One region of the Pseudomonas sp. HR96 genome, then DNA from elsewhere that is predicted to be linked to it. Evidence: predicted binding sites of a transcription regulator. Region 1 holds the regulator's gene; each other region holds the start of a gene.

Region 1 (5,247 bases):
CGACGATCGCATCCAGTGCTTCCTGCTCCTGCTCGCCTTCGGTCCTCAGGTGCACCTCGGTCCCCTTGCCTGCCGCCAGCATCATGACGGCCATGATGCTCTTGCCGTCCACCAGGGTTTCCGGCGTACGGCCGATGCGCACCTGGCAAGGAAAGCGCCCAGCGACGCCGACGAATTTGGCCGCAGCGCGCGCATGCAGGCCCAGCTTGTTGATGATGGTTATTTGCAAAGCGGGCATTGCGCAGGTGATCCTTTCAACTGAGGTCGCGGTGGCGAACCTGAACGTTCTTGAGTGACTGTTGCAGCAGTATCCCCAGGCGCTCGGTCAGGTACACGGAGCGATGGTGGCCGCCGGTGCAGCCGATGGCGATGGTGACGTAGGCGCGGTTGCTGGCGGCGAAGCGCGGCAGCCATTTGAGCAGGTAGGCCGAGATGTCCTGGAACATCTCCTCGACGTCCGGCTGGGCTGCGAGGTAATCGGCCACCGGCTGGTCGAGGCCCGACTGCTCGCGCAATTCGGGCTTCCAGTAGGGGTTGGGCAGGCAGCGCACGTCGAACACCAGGTCGGCGTCCACCGGCATGCCACGCTTGAAGCCAAAGGATTCCACGAGAAAGGCGGTGCCAGGCTCGGGCTTGTTCAGCAGGCGGATCTTGATCGAGTCGCGCAGCTGGTAAAGATTGAGATTGGTGGTGTCGATCTTCAGGTCGGCAAGGTCGACGATCGGCCCCAGCAGCACGGTTTCGACGCGAATGGCTTCAGCCAGCGAGCGGTTGGCGCTGCTCAGTGGATGACGCCGGCGCGTCTCCGAGAAGCGCTTGAGCAGGGTGTCTTCGTCGGCGTCCAGGTACAGCACGTCGCACTGGATGTGCCGGCTGCGCACTTCCTCGAGCAGCTGCGGAAAGCGCGACAGGTGGCTGGGCAGGTTGCGGGCGTCGATGGACACCGCCACCAGCGGTTGCGCCAGTTCGGTGTGGATCAGAGCGCGCTCGGCCAGTTCCGGCAGCAGGCCGGCGGGCAGGTTGTCGATGCAATAGAAGCCGCTGTCTTCCAGTACATCCAGCGCGGTGCTTTTGCCGGAGCCGGAGCGTCCACTGACAATGATCAAGCGCATGGTGGTCAATGCCCTTTCTGCACGTCCAGAACTACTTGATAGAGGGCTTCGTTGCTGGCAGCGGCACGCAGGCTGTCACGGACATCCTTGCGGTCCAGCATACTGGCGATCTGCCGGAGCAATTCCAGGTGCGCGTCGGTCGCTGCCTCTGGTACCAGCAGCACGAACAGCAGGTCGACGGGCGCACCGTCGATGGCGTCGAAGTCTACGGGGGAAGCCAGGTGCAGCAAGGCGCTGATCGGCGAGGCGCAACCGTTCAGGCGACAATGGGGAATGGCTATGCCGTTGCCGAAACCGGTAGAGCCGAGTTTCTCACGGGCAACCAAGGCGTCGAACACGGTTTGCTGATCCAGCTGTGGCACTTCGCGTGCGATCAGCTGAGCAATCTGTTCGAGTACTTGTGTTTTGCTGCCACCCGGCACGTTCACCAGGGAACGGCCGGGGGTCAGGATATCTTCGAGTCGGATCATGGGTTGGGAGTATCAGCGAGCGGCGGCACCTTGCAGGTGGCTCTGCTGCTTTTCCTTATGCTTGAGCAATTGTCGGTCGAGCTTGTCAGTGAGGAGGTCGATGGCGGCGTACATGTCATCATGCTCGGCGTTGGCGACAACTTCACCACCAGGTACACGCAGGGTGGCTTCGATCTTCTGTTTGAGCTTTTCGACCTCCATGATGACCTGCACGTTGGTTATCTTGTCGAAATGGCGCTCGAGTCGGGCGAGTTTTTCCCCGACATAGTCACGCATGGCGTCGGTCACATCCAGCTGGTGCCCACTGATGTTGACTTGCATACCGCTTCTCCTTATTGCCAGTGCATAAAGAGGCAGGTGGAACCTGCCACTGGAACGCTGGTGGTGGCATCAGGAAAGCGCCATTCACATCAGTCGCTTGCGCTCGCTGGAGGGTGCAATCCCGAGGGACTCACGGTACTTGGCGACGGTGCGACGGGCTACCTGGATGCCTTGTGCCTCCAGTAAACCAGCGATCTTGCTGTCACTCAACGGCTTTTTCTGATTTTCGGCGGCAACCAATTTCTTGATGATCGCGCGAATGGCCGTGGACGAGCACTCACCGCCCTCCGAGGTGCTGACGTGGCTGGAAAAAAAGTATTTCAGTTCGTAAATGCCGCGGGGGGTGTGCATGTATTTCTGCGTGGTCACCCGGGAAATTGTCGATTCGTGCATGCCCACGGCCTCGGCGATGTCGTGCAGTACCAGTGGCTTCATGGCCTCGTCGCCGTAGTCGAGGAAGCCGCGCTGGTGCTCGACGATCTGCGTGGCGACCTTCATCAGCGTCTCGTTGCGGCTCTGCAGGCTCTTGATGAACCAGCGCGCCTCCTGCAACTGGTTGCGCATGAAGGTGTTGTCGGCGCTGGTGTCGGCACGGCGCACGAAGCCGGCATACTGCGGGTTGACGCGCAGGCGTGGCACCGATTCCTGGTTGAGTTCGACCAGCCAGCGCTCGTTGTCCTTGCGCACGATGACGTCGGGTATGACGTACTCCGGCTCGCTGGACTCGATCTGCGAGCCAGGGCGCGGGTTGAGGCTCTGCACCAGCTCGATGACCTGGCGCAGCTCGTCTTCCTTGAGCTTCATGCGGCGCATCAGCTGGCTGTAGTCACGGCTGCCGAGCAGATCGATGAATTCGCGCACCAGGCGCTGGGCTTCGGCCAGCCAGCGCGTCTTGGGCGGCATCTGGCGCAGTTGCAGGACCAGGCACTCGCTGAGGTCGCGCGCGCCGATACCGGCGGGTTCGAACTGCTGCACGCGGCGCAGCACGGCCTCGACCTCGTCGAGCTCGATGTCCAGCTCGGCGTCGAACGAGTCGCAGATTTCTTGCAGCGTCTCGTCCAGGTAACCCTGGTTGTTGATGCAGTCGATGATGGTGACGGCGATCAGGCGGTCGGTGTCGGACATCGGCGCGAGGTTCAGCTGCCAGAGCAGATGGCTCTGCAGGCTCTCGCCCGCCGAGGTGCGGGTGGTGAAGTCCCACTCGTCGTCGTCATTGCTGGGCAGGCTGCTGGCGCTGGTCTGGTAGATGTCTTCCCAGGCCGTGTCGACCGGCAGCTCGTTGGGGATGCGCTCGTTCCACTCGCCGTCCTCAAGGTTGTCGACGGTCGGCGCGGAGGTTTCCTGGAAGCTGGGCTCCTGGACCTCTGGGGTGGCGTTGTGCTCGATCTTGTCGGCCAGTGGATCGCTGTTGTCGAAGTCGTCGCCTTCTTCCTGGCGCTCCAGCATAGGATTGGATTCCAGCGCTTCCTGGATCTCCTGTTGAAGATCCAGGGTCGAGAGCTGGAGTAGTCGGATGGCCTGTTGCAACTGCGGTGTCATCGTCAGTTGCTGGCCCATTCTCAGGACGAGCGATGGTTTCATGGCAGGGGCTTAACACCTTGTTCGCCGGCGCGATGCGCCATCCACTACACGGCGCCGAAGCGTCGCACTTATGTCGTAAGCAAATTATATGCCTGAAACCCGAGCATTTGCCTAGAGCTGCGCCACAATAAATACGCCTTGTGGCGCGCGAATCATCCTTTACAGGCGGAACTCGTGGCCGAGGTACACCTCTTTCACCAGGTCGTTGGCAAGAATGGCCGCCGAATCGCCCTCGGCGATCAGTCGACCATCGTTGACGATGTACGCGGTCTCGCAGATATCCAGGGTCTCACGGACGTTGTGGTCGGTGATCAGCACGCCAATGCCCTTGGCCTTGAGGTGATGGATGATCTGCTTGATGTCGCCGACCGATATCGGGTCGACACCGGCAAAGGGTTCGTCGAGCAGGATGAACTTGGGCGAGGTCGCCAGTGCTCGGGCAATTTCCACCCGGCGCCGTTCGCCACCGGACAGGCTCATGCCGAGGTTGTCGCGGATGTGGGTGATGTGGAATTCCTGCAGCAGGCCTTCGAGCTCCTTGCGCCGGCCCGCAGCGTCCAGCTCCTTGCGCGTCTCGAGGATGGCCATGATGTTGTCGGCCACCGAGAGCTTGCGAAAGATCGAGGCTTCCTGGGGCAGGTAGCCGATGCCGGATTTGGCCCGGCCGTGCATGGGCTGGAAGCTGACGTCGAGGTCGTCGATCAGCACGCGGCCCTGATCGGCCTGCACCAGGCCGACGATCATGTAGAAACAGGTGGTCTTGCCGGCGCCGTTGGGCCCGAGCAGGCCGACGATCTGCCCGCTCTCGATCGACAGGCTGACGTCGCGCACCACCTGGCGGCCCTTGTAGGCCTTGGCCAGGTGCTGAGCCTTGAGAGTTGCCATTACTGAGCCTTCTGTGCGTCGGTTTTGCTTTTCGGCTGGAGCACCATGTCGACCCGCGGACGCGGCTCGGTGACCTTGGCGCCATTGGCGCGGCCGGCGTTGACCACCTGCTTGACGGTGTCGTAGACGATTTTCTCGCCGACCGAGGTGTTGCCGTCGTTCACCACCTTGGCCTTGTCGATCAGGATGATGCGGTTCTGCGCGGCGAAGTACTGGATGGTCACGCCCCAGGCCTGCACGATCGGTTTGTCGATCGCCGGCTTCTGCTCGTAGTAAGCCAGGTTGCCGACCGAGGTGAATACGTCGATATCGCCCTGGGGGGTACGGGTGACGGTCACGGTGTTGCCGGTGATCTTCATGGTGCCCTGGGTGATGATGACATTGCCCTTGTAGGTGGCAATGCCCTGCTTGTCATCGATCTGCGCGTCGTCGGACTGGATGTGGATAGGCTGATCGCGATCCGTCGGCAATGCCCAGGCGCTCACGCTTCCCAGTGCTGCGCCCAGGCTGAGCAAAAAGGGGAGGGTTTTAACGAGCCTCATACAGTCCTCTTACGTTGGACAGCAAGTTGATCTTGCTGTCGTTCAAATAGGCTTTCATGCCTTTGCCGGTGGAGACGCCACCGGCGCCGTCGATTCTAACGTCTTGCTCGGTCTGCGCATATTGCTTCTGCGGGAATACGGTCATGCGTGAAGAGGTTATGACCGTGGCGCGCGATTTCTGGTCGGTACGGGCGATGCGCACCGAGTCGATCAGCTCGACCTGGGTGCCGTCGGGGTTGACCTCGCCGCGCTCGCTGGTGACGTGCCAGGGGTAGACCGTGCCGCGGTACAGGTTCATGTCGGGGTTGGTCAGCAGCGAGACCTGGCTGGCCTGCA
Region 2 (5,247 bases), 690 kb from region 1:
CCATTAACAATCGCTCCATGGAGGAGCAGGCGCGGGTAATTCTGTGTGCTGCGCTGACTCACAAAAAGCCTCGGGGCGGCCTTGGCAGCAGGATTCATAGCTTATTTGCCGGAGAGGGCCTAGAGCTGGAGCTGCCGTCCCGCAATGAAGCACCGCGGGCTGCGGATCTTTCTCAGTGATTGTTCTGGATACCAATGTCATTTCGGAGTTGATCAAGGACCGGCCCCACGCCCGTGTCTTGAATTGGGTCAACGAGCAAGCGGCTGACGACCTGGCTATCACTTCGATCACAGTCGCTGAAATCCTGTACGGCATCGCGCTTGCCCGAGGGTAGCCGAAAGGCTCGCCTGCAAAGAGCGGGCGTGAGTATGCTCGATGAATTCGAGGGCGCTGTTCTACCCTTCGATGGCGACTGCGCTGCAATCTACGCCCGCCGTGTTGCCCAATGCCATTCGCAAGGCTACGCGACTCAAATTGCAGATGCTCAAATTGCAGCCATCTGTGCCAATAACGAGGCGCTCCTGGCTACCCGCAATACCAAGGATTTCATCCATTTCCAGATTGAGCTGATCAATCCTTGGGAGGATTGAACGAGGCACGCTTGCCCTGGGCGGCCGACAGGCCGGTTTGAGGCTCAGTGAGCCCACCACATCACAAAGAAACCGGCACCTGCCGATCCCCCATGAACGCCTCCAACCTCGAGCGCAGCCAGCGTTCGGCGGGGTCGGTGTCCATGATGCTCAGCCAGACCATCGACAGGTCCAGGGGCGGCGTGTCGAACGGCAGCGGCTCGTCGAACAGCATCCCGGAGGCGGCCATGGCGGTGGCGGCGTAGTCGGGCAGGCCGGCCAGCATGTCGGTGCCGGCCAACAGCGCCGGCAGGGAGCTGAACTGCGGCACCGAAAGCACCACCTGGCGCTTGCGGCCGATCTCCTGCAGCCACTCGTCAGCGATGCCGGCAGTGTTGGCGGTAGGCGATACCAATACGTGGGGGCGCGAGCAGTACTCATCGAGGGTCAGCGGCGTGTCGGACTTATCGGCGCGCAGCACGCGGGCGTGCATGCGTCGCAGCAGCTTGCGCTTGGCGTTGGCCGGCAGGCCGCGGGTCTGGCTGATGCCCACGGTGATTTCGCCGGAGGCGAGCAGGTCGGGGATGCGCCAGTAGTCCACGTGCTGCACCACGAACACCACGCTCGGCGCTTCCTGGCGCAGGGCGCGCAGCAGCGGCGGCAGCAGGCCGAATTCGACGTCGTCGGACAGGCCGATGCGAAAGCTCATGGTGCTGCTGGCGGGGTCGAATTCGTGAGTCAGGCTCAGCGCCACGGACATGGCGTCGAGGGCCGGCGACAGGTGCTTGATCAGCTCCTCGGCGCGCGCAGTGGGCTCCATGCGATGGCCGATGCGAATGAACAGCGGGTCGTTGAACATCGCCCGCAGGCGGTTGAGCGCCGAGCTGATGGTCGGCTGGCCGAGGAACAGCTTCTCGGCAGCGCGGGTGACGTTGCGCTCCTGCATCAGCGTTTCGAACACCACCATGAGGTTGATGTCAGCCTTGCGCAATTCATTGCGATTCATTCACGGCAACCCTGTCCGGCGTCAATAGCGCCGAGTGTAGGGAGCGCGCGGGCGTGGCGTCCAGCGCGATTATTCGGCGGCCGGGGCCAGCCGTGCCTCCAGCTCGGCGACTTTGGCCTCCAGGCTTTCCAGGCGCGCGCGGGTGCGGGCCAGGACGACCATCTGGCTGTCGAATTCTTCGCGGCTGACCAGTTCCAGTTTGCTGAAGCCGCTTTGCAGCAGGGCCTTGAACTGGCTCTCCAGTTCGGCGCGCGATGGCGCTGCCTCGCTGTTGAACGGGTTGTTGCCGGTGAACAGGCGCGAGGCCTGTTCGCTCAGGGCGTCGAGGAAGGCTTTGGGCGCGAGCATGGGGGCGGATTCCGGAAAAAGTTCGGTCGAGTGTATCACGCGCTGTCTATAGTTCTGGAGGGCGGCTGCTCGCACGCTTTTGGCGCAGCGAGTTCGGGCGCCGCGCACTGATGTTGTGCGCAAGTGTTTTGCCGGTGGCCGTGCGCGGTGCCCGAGGCGAGGCAAAACCGGCGTGATGGGTGAGTTGTGGCGACATGGCAAGCTTTCTGCTTAGTGCCAAGTGACCCATGCACTGATGCAGTCGCTTCGACGATTCGGTCCTTGCGGCACGGTGCGCAGGCTTTGCGGGAAATGTTTCGTCAGGAGTGGTTTCTGGTGTCGGTCAGGGGATGCAAGACCGACGACGCGTTACAAAGCCAGAAGCTGCGCTTAGACTTGAGTCGGGTTTGTTTTCCTGGGGCAAGTCCACCAATTCGGGAGAGAGTTTTCATGAAGCTAGTCACTGCCATCATCAAGCCGTTCAAATTGGACGACGTGCGCGAGTCGTTGTCGGAAATCGGCGTGCAGGGCATCACTGTAACCGAGGTGAAAGGCTTCGGTCGGCAGAAGGGCCACACCGAGCTGTACCGTGGCGCCGAATACGTCGTCGATTTCCTGCCCAAGGTGAAGATCGATGTCGCCATCGACGACAAGGATCTTGATCGGGTCATCGAAGCGATCACCAAGGCCGCCAACACCGGCAAGATCGGTGACGGCAAGATTTTCGTGGTCAATCTGGAACAGGCGATTCGCATCCGTACCGGCGAAACCGATACCGACGCAATCTAAAAAAGCCGAACCAAACCCAACGCCCCAGGAGTAAACAATATGACTCTGCGTCAATTCGCAGGGCTAGGAGCCCTGTTGTCCCTCGTAATGCCTGGCCTGGCCATGGCGGACGATGCGGCAACCGCTGCAGCCCCCGCCGTAGCAGCCCCCGCGGCCCTCGTGCTGAACTCCGGCGACACCGCCTGGATGCTCACTTCGACCGCGCTGGTGCTGTTCATGACCATCCCCGGCCTGGCGCTGTTTTACGGCGGCATGGTGCGCTCCAAGAACATTCTGTCGGTGATGATGCAGTGCTTCGCCATCACCGGCCTGATCACTATCCTGTGGATGGTGTACGGCTACAGCCTGGCATTCGATACCACCGGTATGGAAGCCAACGTCGTCAACTACAACTCCTTCGCGGGCAGCATGGCCAAGGCCTTCCTGGCCGGCATCACCCCGGCCAGCATCACCGGCCCGGCGGCGCTGATTCCTGAAGCGGTGTTCGTCACCTTCCAGATGACCTTCGCCATCATCACGCCGGCCCTCATCGTCGGCGCCTTCGCCGAGCGCATGAAGTTCTCGGCCATGCTGGTGTTCATGGGCATCTGGTTCACCCTGGTCTATGCGCCGATCGCGCACATGGTCTGGAGCGGCCCGGGTTCGCTGCTGGGTGACTGGGGCGTGCTGGACTTCGCCGGTGGTACCGTAGTGCACATCAACGCCGGTGTCGCCGGCCTGGTGGCCTGCCTGGTACTGGGCAAGCGCAAAGGCTACCCGACCACCCCGATGGCTCCGCACAACCTGGGCTACACTCTGGTCGGCGCGGCCATGCTGTGGGTCGGCTGGTTCGGCTTCAACGCCGGCTCCGCCGCTGCCGCCAACGGCACCGCCGGCATGGCCATGCTGGTCACGCAGATCGCTACCGGCGCTGCCGCGCTGGGCTGGATGTTCGCCGAGTGGCTGACCCACGGCAAACCTAGCGCCCTGGGCATCGCCTCGGGTGTGGTTGCCGGCCTGGTTGCCGTCACCCCGGCCGCCGGTACCGTCGGCCCGATGGGCGGCCTGGTGATCGGCCTGGCGGCCGGTGTGGTGTGCTTCTTCTGCGCCACCACCCTCAAGCGCAAAATGGGCTACGACGACTCCCTGGACGCCTTCGGCGTGCACGGTATCGGCGGTATCCTCGGCGCCATCCTCACCGGTGCATTCGCAGCGCCTTCGCTGGGCGGCTTCGGCACCGTGACCGACATCGCTGCACAAGTCTGGATTCAGTGCAAAGGCGTCGGCTTCACCATCGTCTACACCGCTGTGGTGACCTTCATCATCCTCAAGGTGCTGGATGTGGTGATGGGCCTGCGGGTCAACGAAGAGGAAGAGGCTGTGGGCCTGGACCTGGCGCAACACAACGAGCGTGGTTACAACCTGTAATCGCTTGCTGCAAAAAATGCCCGGCTCGCCGGGCATTTTTTTGTCTGGAGTTTGTCATTTGCATCGGGCAACAGATGAACTGCATCGGCCCCTTTGTTTTTTCCCTGAGCGCGCTAGAATGCGCCCCCAACGGAGCATGCCATGTGGCAGCAGACCCTGATTACCCTGCGGGCCAGACCTCGCGGTTTTCATCTGATCACCGACGAGCTGCTCGCCGGGCTGCCGGCCCTGCGTGAGTGCCGGGCTGGTCTGCTGCATCTCTGGCTGCAACACACGTCGGCCTCGCTGACGGTCAACGAAAACGCCGACCCGGCGGTGCGCCGCGACTTCGAACGCTTCTTCAGTCGCCTGGTGCCCGAAGGCTCGGCGGGTTTCGAGCACAACGACGAGGGCGACGACGACCTGCCGGCGCACTTCAAGGCCAGCCTGCTGGGCTGCCAGGTCAGCGTGCCGGTGAGCCAGGGGCGCCTGGCGATGGGCACCTGGCAGGGCCTCTATCTGGGCGAGCACCGCAATCATGGCGGTGCCCGCCGAATCCTCGCCACGCTGCACGGCGAGGGCGCCTGACCAATGGCTGCCGGGGGATGTGAATTTTTTCTGGCAGCCTTAGACAGAAGAAAATGCTGGGCTATAAATAATCTGCTTGCGAAAGTCACGAGGTAGAACATGAGCGACGATGATCTGGAAAACGACGAACTCGAAGTAGGTGACGAGGACGATACCGAGGAAGGCCTGGAAGCCAGCGCCGAGGACGTGGCCGAAGACGATGGCAGCGATGTACCTGCTCCCACCGCCAAGGGCAAGGCCAAGGCCGCTGTGTCGGTGGACGAGCTGCCGAGTATCGAAGCCAAGAACAAGGAGCGCGATGCGCTCGCTCGCGCGATGGAAGAGTTTCTGTCGCGTGGCGGCAAGGTGCAGGAAGTCGAGCCGAATGTGGTGGCAGACCCACCCAAGAAGCCCGACAACAAGTACGGTAGCCGCCCTATCTGAAGTCTGCCTTGCGTGAAGAAAAAGCCCGCCGTCGCTGCGGGCTTTTTTGTGGGGGCAGGAATTTGCAGAGCTCGGGGGCTCTGCCCCGCCTACAGGCGCGGGATGACTGATCAGAAAGTGCGCAGCAGCTCGGGCAATTCGCGCAAGCTGGCGATCTCG
Region 3 (5,247 bases), 100 kb from region 1:
ACGGCCTTGAAGGGTTGCACGAAAATATTGTTGTCCATCGAGGCGTTCCTTGAGCGATCAGCCATCACAGCCGGCCCGTGCACTCTACCTCAATATGTGAACTTGAAGGCACCACACTGAGCAAACCAGACACTGGCATCGATGGCCGTGTTCGGGCTGCAACTGATGTCGATGCGCGGCTCGATACCGGTCTGCTTGTCGCCGACATGTTTATACATCGGCGTCTCCCGCGACAGCACGCCCGTCGGCTCACTGGGCCATGGGCACTCGCGGTGGCTGTCCTCCGGGTCACTCTTGACCGCCCAGGCGGGCGTGAGCAGCAGCGCCAGGCCGACGTTCGACAGGCCCCGGCCTTCACTCTTGACCAGCGCGGTGGCCTTGATGCGATCGCCCTCGTGCAGGTCGCCGACGTTGACCGGCGTCGAGATATTGATCTGCGGCGCCTCCCCGCCGGACTGCCCAATGATGTGCACCTTCTGCCACTCGCGCCCCTCGGCATCGACCTCCTTGCTCAGCGTGATCATCAGCCCATCGATATGGTTGGCCGACGCCTTCCAGCCGCTGGCCAGTTGCGACCCGCAACCGGCGCTGAACTCCAGATTGCCATCGCTGCCTTCCAGCAGCGGGTTGGCGGTCAACGAGCCCAACGGATTGCCGGCGTGGAAGCGCACATTGGAATCGAGGAAATCCCCCAACTGACGCACCTCGGCGGCGATCCGCGCACCTCCGGCGAGGCCCACCACCTGGGCGCCGATTTTCGACATATGGATGCCATCCACCGTCATGCCGTCCTTGACGTAATAATCGCTCCCGGAGGCCGGATCGACCATGGCATCCCAGACGTTGAGCACAGTGCATACCTTGCTCAGGGTGTGCTGGAACCACAGGTGCATCTGATAATGGTCCTCCTTGATCTGCGCCGAGCTCAGCTCGTAGTCACTGTGGCCGTTGCCGCGCGGCGTTTCGCCCACGACGATCACGCTGATACCGGCCTGGAAGAAATTGCGCACGATTTCGCGGACATTCTTCTTGCTGGTGCCCAGGTCGATGCCCGCCGTGCGGTCATTGGTACTGCCGATAAACACCGCCCGCGTGCAACCGCGGCTGTGCAGCAGCTCAATGAATTGCGGCTGGCGCTCCAGCATGCCGCGGGTGGTGTCGCCGGCGACGCCGCCGTTGAGTTCGCCCAGCAGGGAAAAGGCGTTCAGGCCGTAGGCTTGCAGCCAGTGAGCCAGGCCGACGTTGCGCAACTGGAAGTTGAGGCCGCCACTGCTCCAGGAAAGATAGGCGCGGCTGTCGCCGAAGAACCCGACGTAGCGCGAGTTGGCCGGATTCACTACAGCCAGGGCATGTTGGTCTACGGCAGGAATGGTTGGTGTACCCATGTGTCACCTCGTTCAGGCAAGGACAGACAGGAATTCCGTTTCAGGACGACGTTGGATGTCGAATGACAGTAGAGGCTGGGGCCTGGGCGGGCAATGAATGAGTTTTGGCAGATGTGGCGGGGGTGTATGGGGGGTTACAGCGGGAGGGGGAGATGGTGGAGATAGGAGTTGACCTGGATACAACACACAGGCGTCATAGATAACAGTGAACGGTGAATGCCTCATCAATACCCCATATCAAGCTCTTGGGCTTGTGCCGCCAGTTCTTCCATGGCGGCTTGACTCGCTCTGTCACGCTCGGCCTTGTAGGCCATGATATCGGTGAACTTGATACGGCGGTGGCTGCCGGTTTTTGTGTGTGGGATCTGACCCTCGTCCAGCAGCTTGACAAGATGCGGACGCGATACATTGAGCATGTCGGCGCCTTCTTGAGTAGTCAGTTCCGCGTGGATCGGCACTACCTTCACGGTGTTGCCCAAGGCCAGTTCGTTAAGTATGTCTCCGAGCAATCTAAGAGCGAACGTTGGTAGCTCAATGGCTTGGCGTTGCTGGTCCTCGTCAACCAGTTCGATACGTTGAGTGTCCAGCTTCCTCGAAATGAACGCAGCAATCTGGCGGCTTGATTCAATAGCCGCAGCGATCGCTTTCTCATCTGGAAGGATGCTTCGAGCGAGATCGGCGGTGGTCATGATGCATCTCCAAAAGCGACTTGAAATTCCTGGCGCCTCATACGGCAGGTAGGATTTTTAATCGAAATAAACGAAAATTGCAACAAGCGAAATAAACGAAACACAGCTGCGTGCTAGCCTAAGCGTAGCTATGAGCTAGCGGAGACGGCGCCGGCGGCACCCTCAGACCTGTACTCCCGCGCAGACTGACGCAAGCGTCTCTGCGCGGCGGTCTGGATCAAGGGAAACCACCGGGATGCCACTCCAACCCGAGCCTTTGCGCATATTGGCACGAGACATTGCCGCCTGAGCCCGAGCTACCGTCCTTTCAAGGCCTGGATGCCGCCCCTGTGGAACCAGTTGGCGTCCATCAAACGCAAGCTGGCGAGCCTACGCCAGGTCACGTTTGTCATAGGCATGTGAGTACCCATGGATTGTTGAACAGCGAAAGGGTACACAGATAGCAAAGGATGGGATGGGATCGGATGACACCGCATGAAACAGAAAGCCCGCACTAGGCGGGCTTCTTCGGGAAACATGCTACTGCTTAGCACTGCATGAATCTATCAACTGGTGCCGGAGATAGGAATCGAACCTACGACCTTCGCGTTACGAGTGCGCTGCTCTACCGACTGAGCTACACCGGCGGGTGGTGGTGGGGGCGATACGTTAGCATCAGGTAAAGCAGGTAGCAATGGTGGCCGAGCAGCTAACCACTCGACCTCCTGCTCGCCAGCAAATCCTCTACGTAGTTACTGCTTCACATAGTTGTTGGTGACACAGGCGTCGGCAGCGCCATACGCCCACGTGATCACGCCATTAGCGACGGTAGGCGTCAGTGTGCACGTATCACCAACCACAATGCCTTTGTATGCATTAGGGCTGGCCGTGATAACACCGTTAGCGTCGACAGCAATTGTCTTGAGAGCGCCTGTAGCTTTGTTCGTCGGCAAGGTAATGCCCAATTGAGCGGCGGTATTGCAGCTAGCGAAGGAAGAAGTTTCGTTGTAACAGACCGAGATAGCACTCTTCACCGCGGCCATTGTATCAGTGACCTCAGCGTAAGCCGCTTTCTTCATGTAGTTCTGGTAGGCCGGCAGAGCGATTGCAGCCAGGATGCCGACGATCGCCACTACGATCATCAGTTCGATAAGGGTAAAGCCTTTTTGACCTTTCATGACGAATCCTCGGGAAGCCAGTGTTAGTTCAGTCGATGGTCGGAGGCCGCCTTTCTGGCGCCTGCTGATGACCTGATTGGACTAGAGCACAGCCCGTGCCAAGTTCACATAGCACGGTTTTGCAGCGTGCAAACCCGGGTTGAGCCGCTGCTGAAACGACAAGAGCAGCACTAAGTGACGTTCTTCGTCACTTGTCGCAGGGCTGGTGACGTCATTTGACGTAACCCCGGTCCACGCAGGGGCCGCTGTAGGCCCAGGTCAAGCCACCATTGAGTGGCGTTGGGGTCATGACGCAGGTATCGGTGGCCGCGATGCCGCGATAGTCATTGGGTGTGGCGTTGATGGCGCCTGTGCCTGCCGTCAGGGAAATCGAGGCCAGCGCCTGGCCGGTATTGGTCGGCAGGGTCATGCCGAGCTTTTGCGCGGTGTCGCAGCTGGCCTGATCGGAGGTGCTTTGATAACACACATCCATGGCCGTCTTGATTGGTGCCATGGCGCTGACGATTTCGGTGTAGGCCGCCTTGCGGATGTAGTCCTGATAGACCGGCATGGCGATGGCGGCGAGGATGCCGACGATGGCGACCACTATCATCAGCTCAATCAGGGTGAAGCCACGTTGCAGAGTGTTCATTCGTTTCCCTCGAATTGGCAGCGACCCTTCCAGGGGTCGGAAAGCCGGCAGCTATGGAAGCTTGACGCAAAAAAGCTGGCCGGATTTGCGTAGGATGACGGTTTATCCTGCGATTGGCCAAGGATTTGCAGTAACAAAACCTGACGCCCCGCAGCCGCTCACCACGCCGATTTGGCACCGCCGCTCGACTAGGCTATAAAACAGCGATTGTATGTATCCGGTGGTCAAATGAACGATATCGCCCTCACCGGCCTGGCCAGGCAACTGGTCGTGGCCGAACTGCTTACCGATAAGGATGCGCAACAGGCGTATCAGCAGTCTCAGCGCAGCCGGGTGCCACTGGTCCATTATCTGGTACAGAACAAACTGGCCAAGAGCCGGGAAATTGCCGAAATCGCTTCGGATCAATTTGGCGTATCTCTGATCGACCTGAAGATGGTCGACCCCGAAAGCCAGCCTCGTGGCCTGGTCAGCGAGAAGCTGGTCCGCCAGCACCATGCCCTGCCCCTGTGGCGTCGCGGCAATAAATTGTTCGTAGGTGTGTCGGACCCGACCAATCATCAAGCCATCACCGATATCCAGTTCAACACTGGCCTGAACACCGAAGCCATTCTGGTCGAAGAGGACAAGCTGGCCGATGCCATCGAGAAATTTTTCGAGAGCGGCACCGGGCTCGAAGAGCTGGGCGACGATCTGGATAACCTCGATGTCGAAACATCAGGGGAAACGAAAGAAGTCGGCATAGACGCCGACGACGCCCCGGTGGTGCGCTTCGTCAACAAGATGTTGCTCGACGCCATCCGCAGCGGTTCCTCGGACTTGCATTTCGAGCCTTATGAAAAAGCCTATCGGGTACGCTTCCGTACCGATGGCATCCTGCGCGAGATTGCCCGGCCGCCGATCAACCTCGCCGGGCGCATTGCCGCTCGCCTGAAGGTCATGGCCAGCCTGGACATCTCCGAGCGGCGCAAACCGCAGGACGGCCGGATCAAGATGCGCATCTCGAAGAACAAGGCGATCGATTTCCGGGTCAACACCCTGCCCACCCTGTGGGGCGAAAAGATCGTGATGCGTATTCTCGACCCCACGAGTGCGCAGATGGGTATCGATGCGCTGGGCTATGAGCCCGAGCAGAAGGAATTGTACCTGGCCGCGCTGGCCCAGCCACAAGGCATGATCCTGGTCACCGGGCCAACCGGCTCGGGCAAAACGGTTTCGCTGTACACCGGCATCAACATTCTCAATACCGTCGACATCAACATCTCCACCGCCGAAGACCCGGTTGAAATCAACATGGAGGGCATCAACCAGGTCAACGTGAACAACAAGCAGGGGCTGGATTTCGCCTCGGCATTGCGCTCATTCCTGCGTCAGGACCCGGACGT

The links. The regulator sigma-54, encoded in region 1, starts transcription at its own class of promoters, with help from an activator protein. The targets are predictions, from matches to a motif close to ANTGGCATNNANNTTGCTNT.
Region 2: glnK (P-II family nitrogen regulator) is a predicted target of sigma-54. The motif match lies at 2,117-2,136, and genes of this name have one in related genera.
Region 3: SFA35_RS22300 (pilin) is a predicted target of sigma-54. The motif match lies at 3,315-3,334, and genes of this name have one in related genera.

The regions. Positions count from the first base shown of each region.
Region 1 is NZ_CP139141.1:4,873,228-4,878,474, reverse strand. Features, by position in the region: gene SFA35_RS21875 (HPr family phosphocarrier protein) at 1-238, opposite strand, end outside; gene rapZ (RNase adapter RapZ) at 255-1,112, opposite strand; gene ptsN (PTS IIA-like nitrogen regulatory protein PtsN) at 1,118-1,582, opposite strand; gene hpf (ribosome hibernation-promoting factor, HPF/YfiA family) at 1,595-1,903, opposite strand; gene SFA35_RS21855 (RNA polymerase factor sigma-54) at 1,988-3,484, opposite strand; gene lptB (LPS export ABC transporter ATP-binding protein) at 3,644-4,369, opposite strand; gene lptA (lipopolysaccharide transport periplasmic protein LptA) at 4,369-4,911, opposite strand; gene lptC (LPS export ABC transporter periplasmic protein LptC) at 4,898-5,247, opposite strand, start outside.
Region 2 is NZ_CP139141.1:5,564,913-5,570,159, reverse strand. Features, by position in the region: gene SFA35_RS24990 (FitA-like ribbon-helix-helix domain-containing protein) at 1-179, shown strand, start outside; gene SFA35_RS24985 (PIN domain-containing protein) at 176-334, shown strand; gene SFA35_RS24980 (hypothetical protein) at 363-590, shown strand; gene SFA35_RS24975 (LysR substrate-binding domain-containing protein) at 652-1,575, opposite strand; gene SFA35_RS24970 (accessory factor UbiK family protein) at 1,645-1,923, opposite strand; gene glnK (P-II family nitrogen regulator) at 2,353-2,691, shown strand; gene SFA35_RS24960 (ammonium transporter) at 2,731-4,098, shown strand; gene SFA35_RS24955 (secondary thiamine-phosphate synthase enzyme YjbQ) at 4,240-4,665, shown strand; gene sutA (transcriptional regulator SutA) at 4,765-5,088, shown strand; gene SFA35_RS24945 (HAD family hydrolase) at 5,199-5,247, opposite strand, start outside.
Region 3 is NZ_CP139141.1:4,976,044-4,981,290, forward strand. Features, by position in the region: gene SFA35_RS22280 (EAL domain-containing protein) at 1-38, opposite strand, end outside; gene SFA35_RS22285 (SGNH/GDSL hydrolase family protein) at 90-1,385, opposite strand; gene SFA35_RS22290 (helix-turn-helix domain-containing protein) at 1,610-2,074, opposite strand; tRNA gene SFA35_RS22295 (tRNA-Thr) at 2,625-2,700, opposite strand; gene SFA35_RS22300 (pilin) at 2,806-3,231, opposite strand; gene SFA35_RS22305 (prepilin-type N-terminal cleavage/methylation domain-containing protein) at 3,443-3,862, opposite strand; gene pilB (type IV-A pilus assembly ATPase PilB) at 4,091-5,247, shown strand, end outside.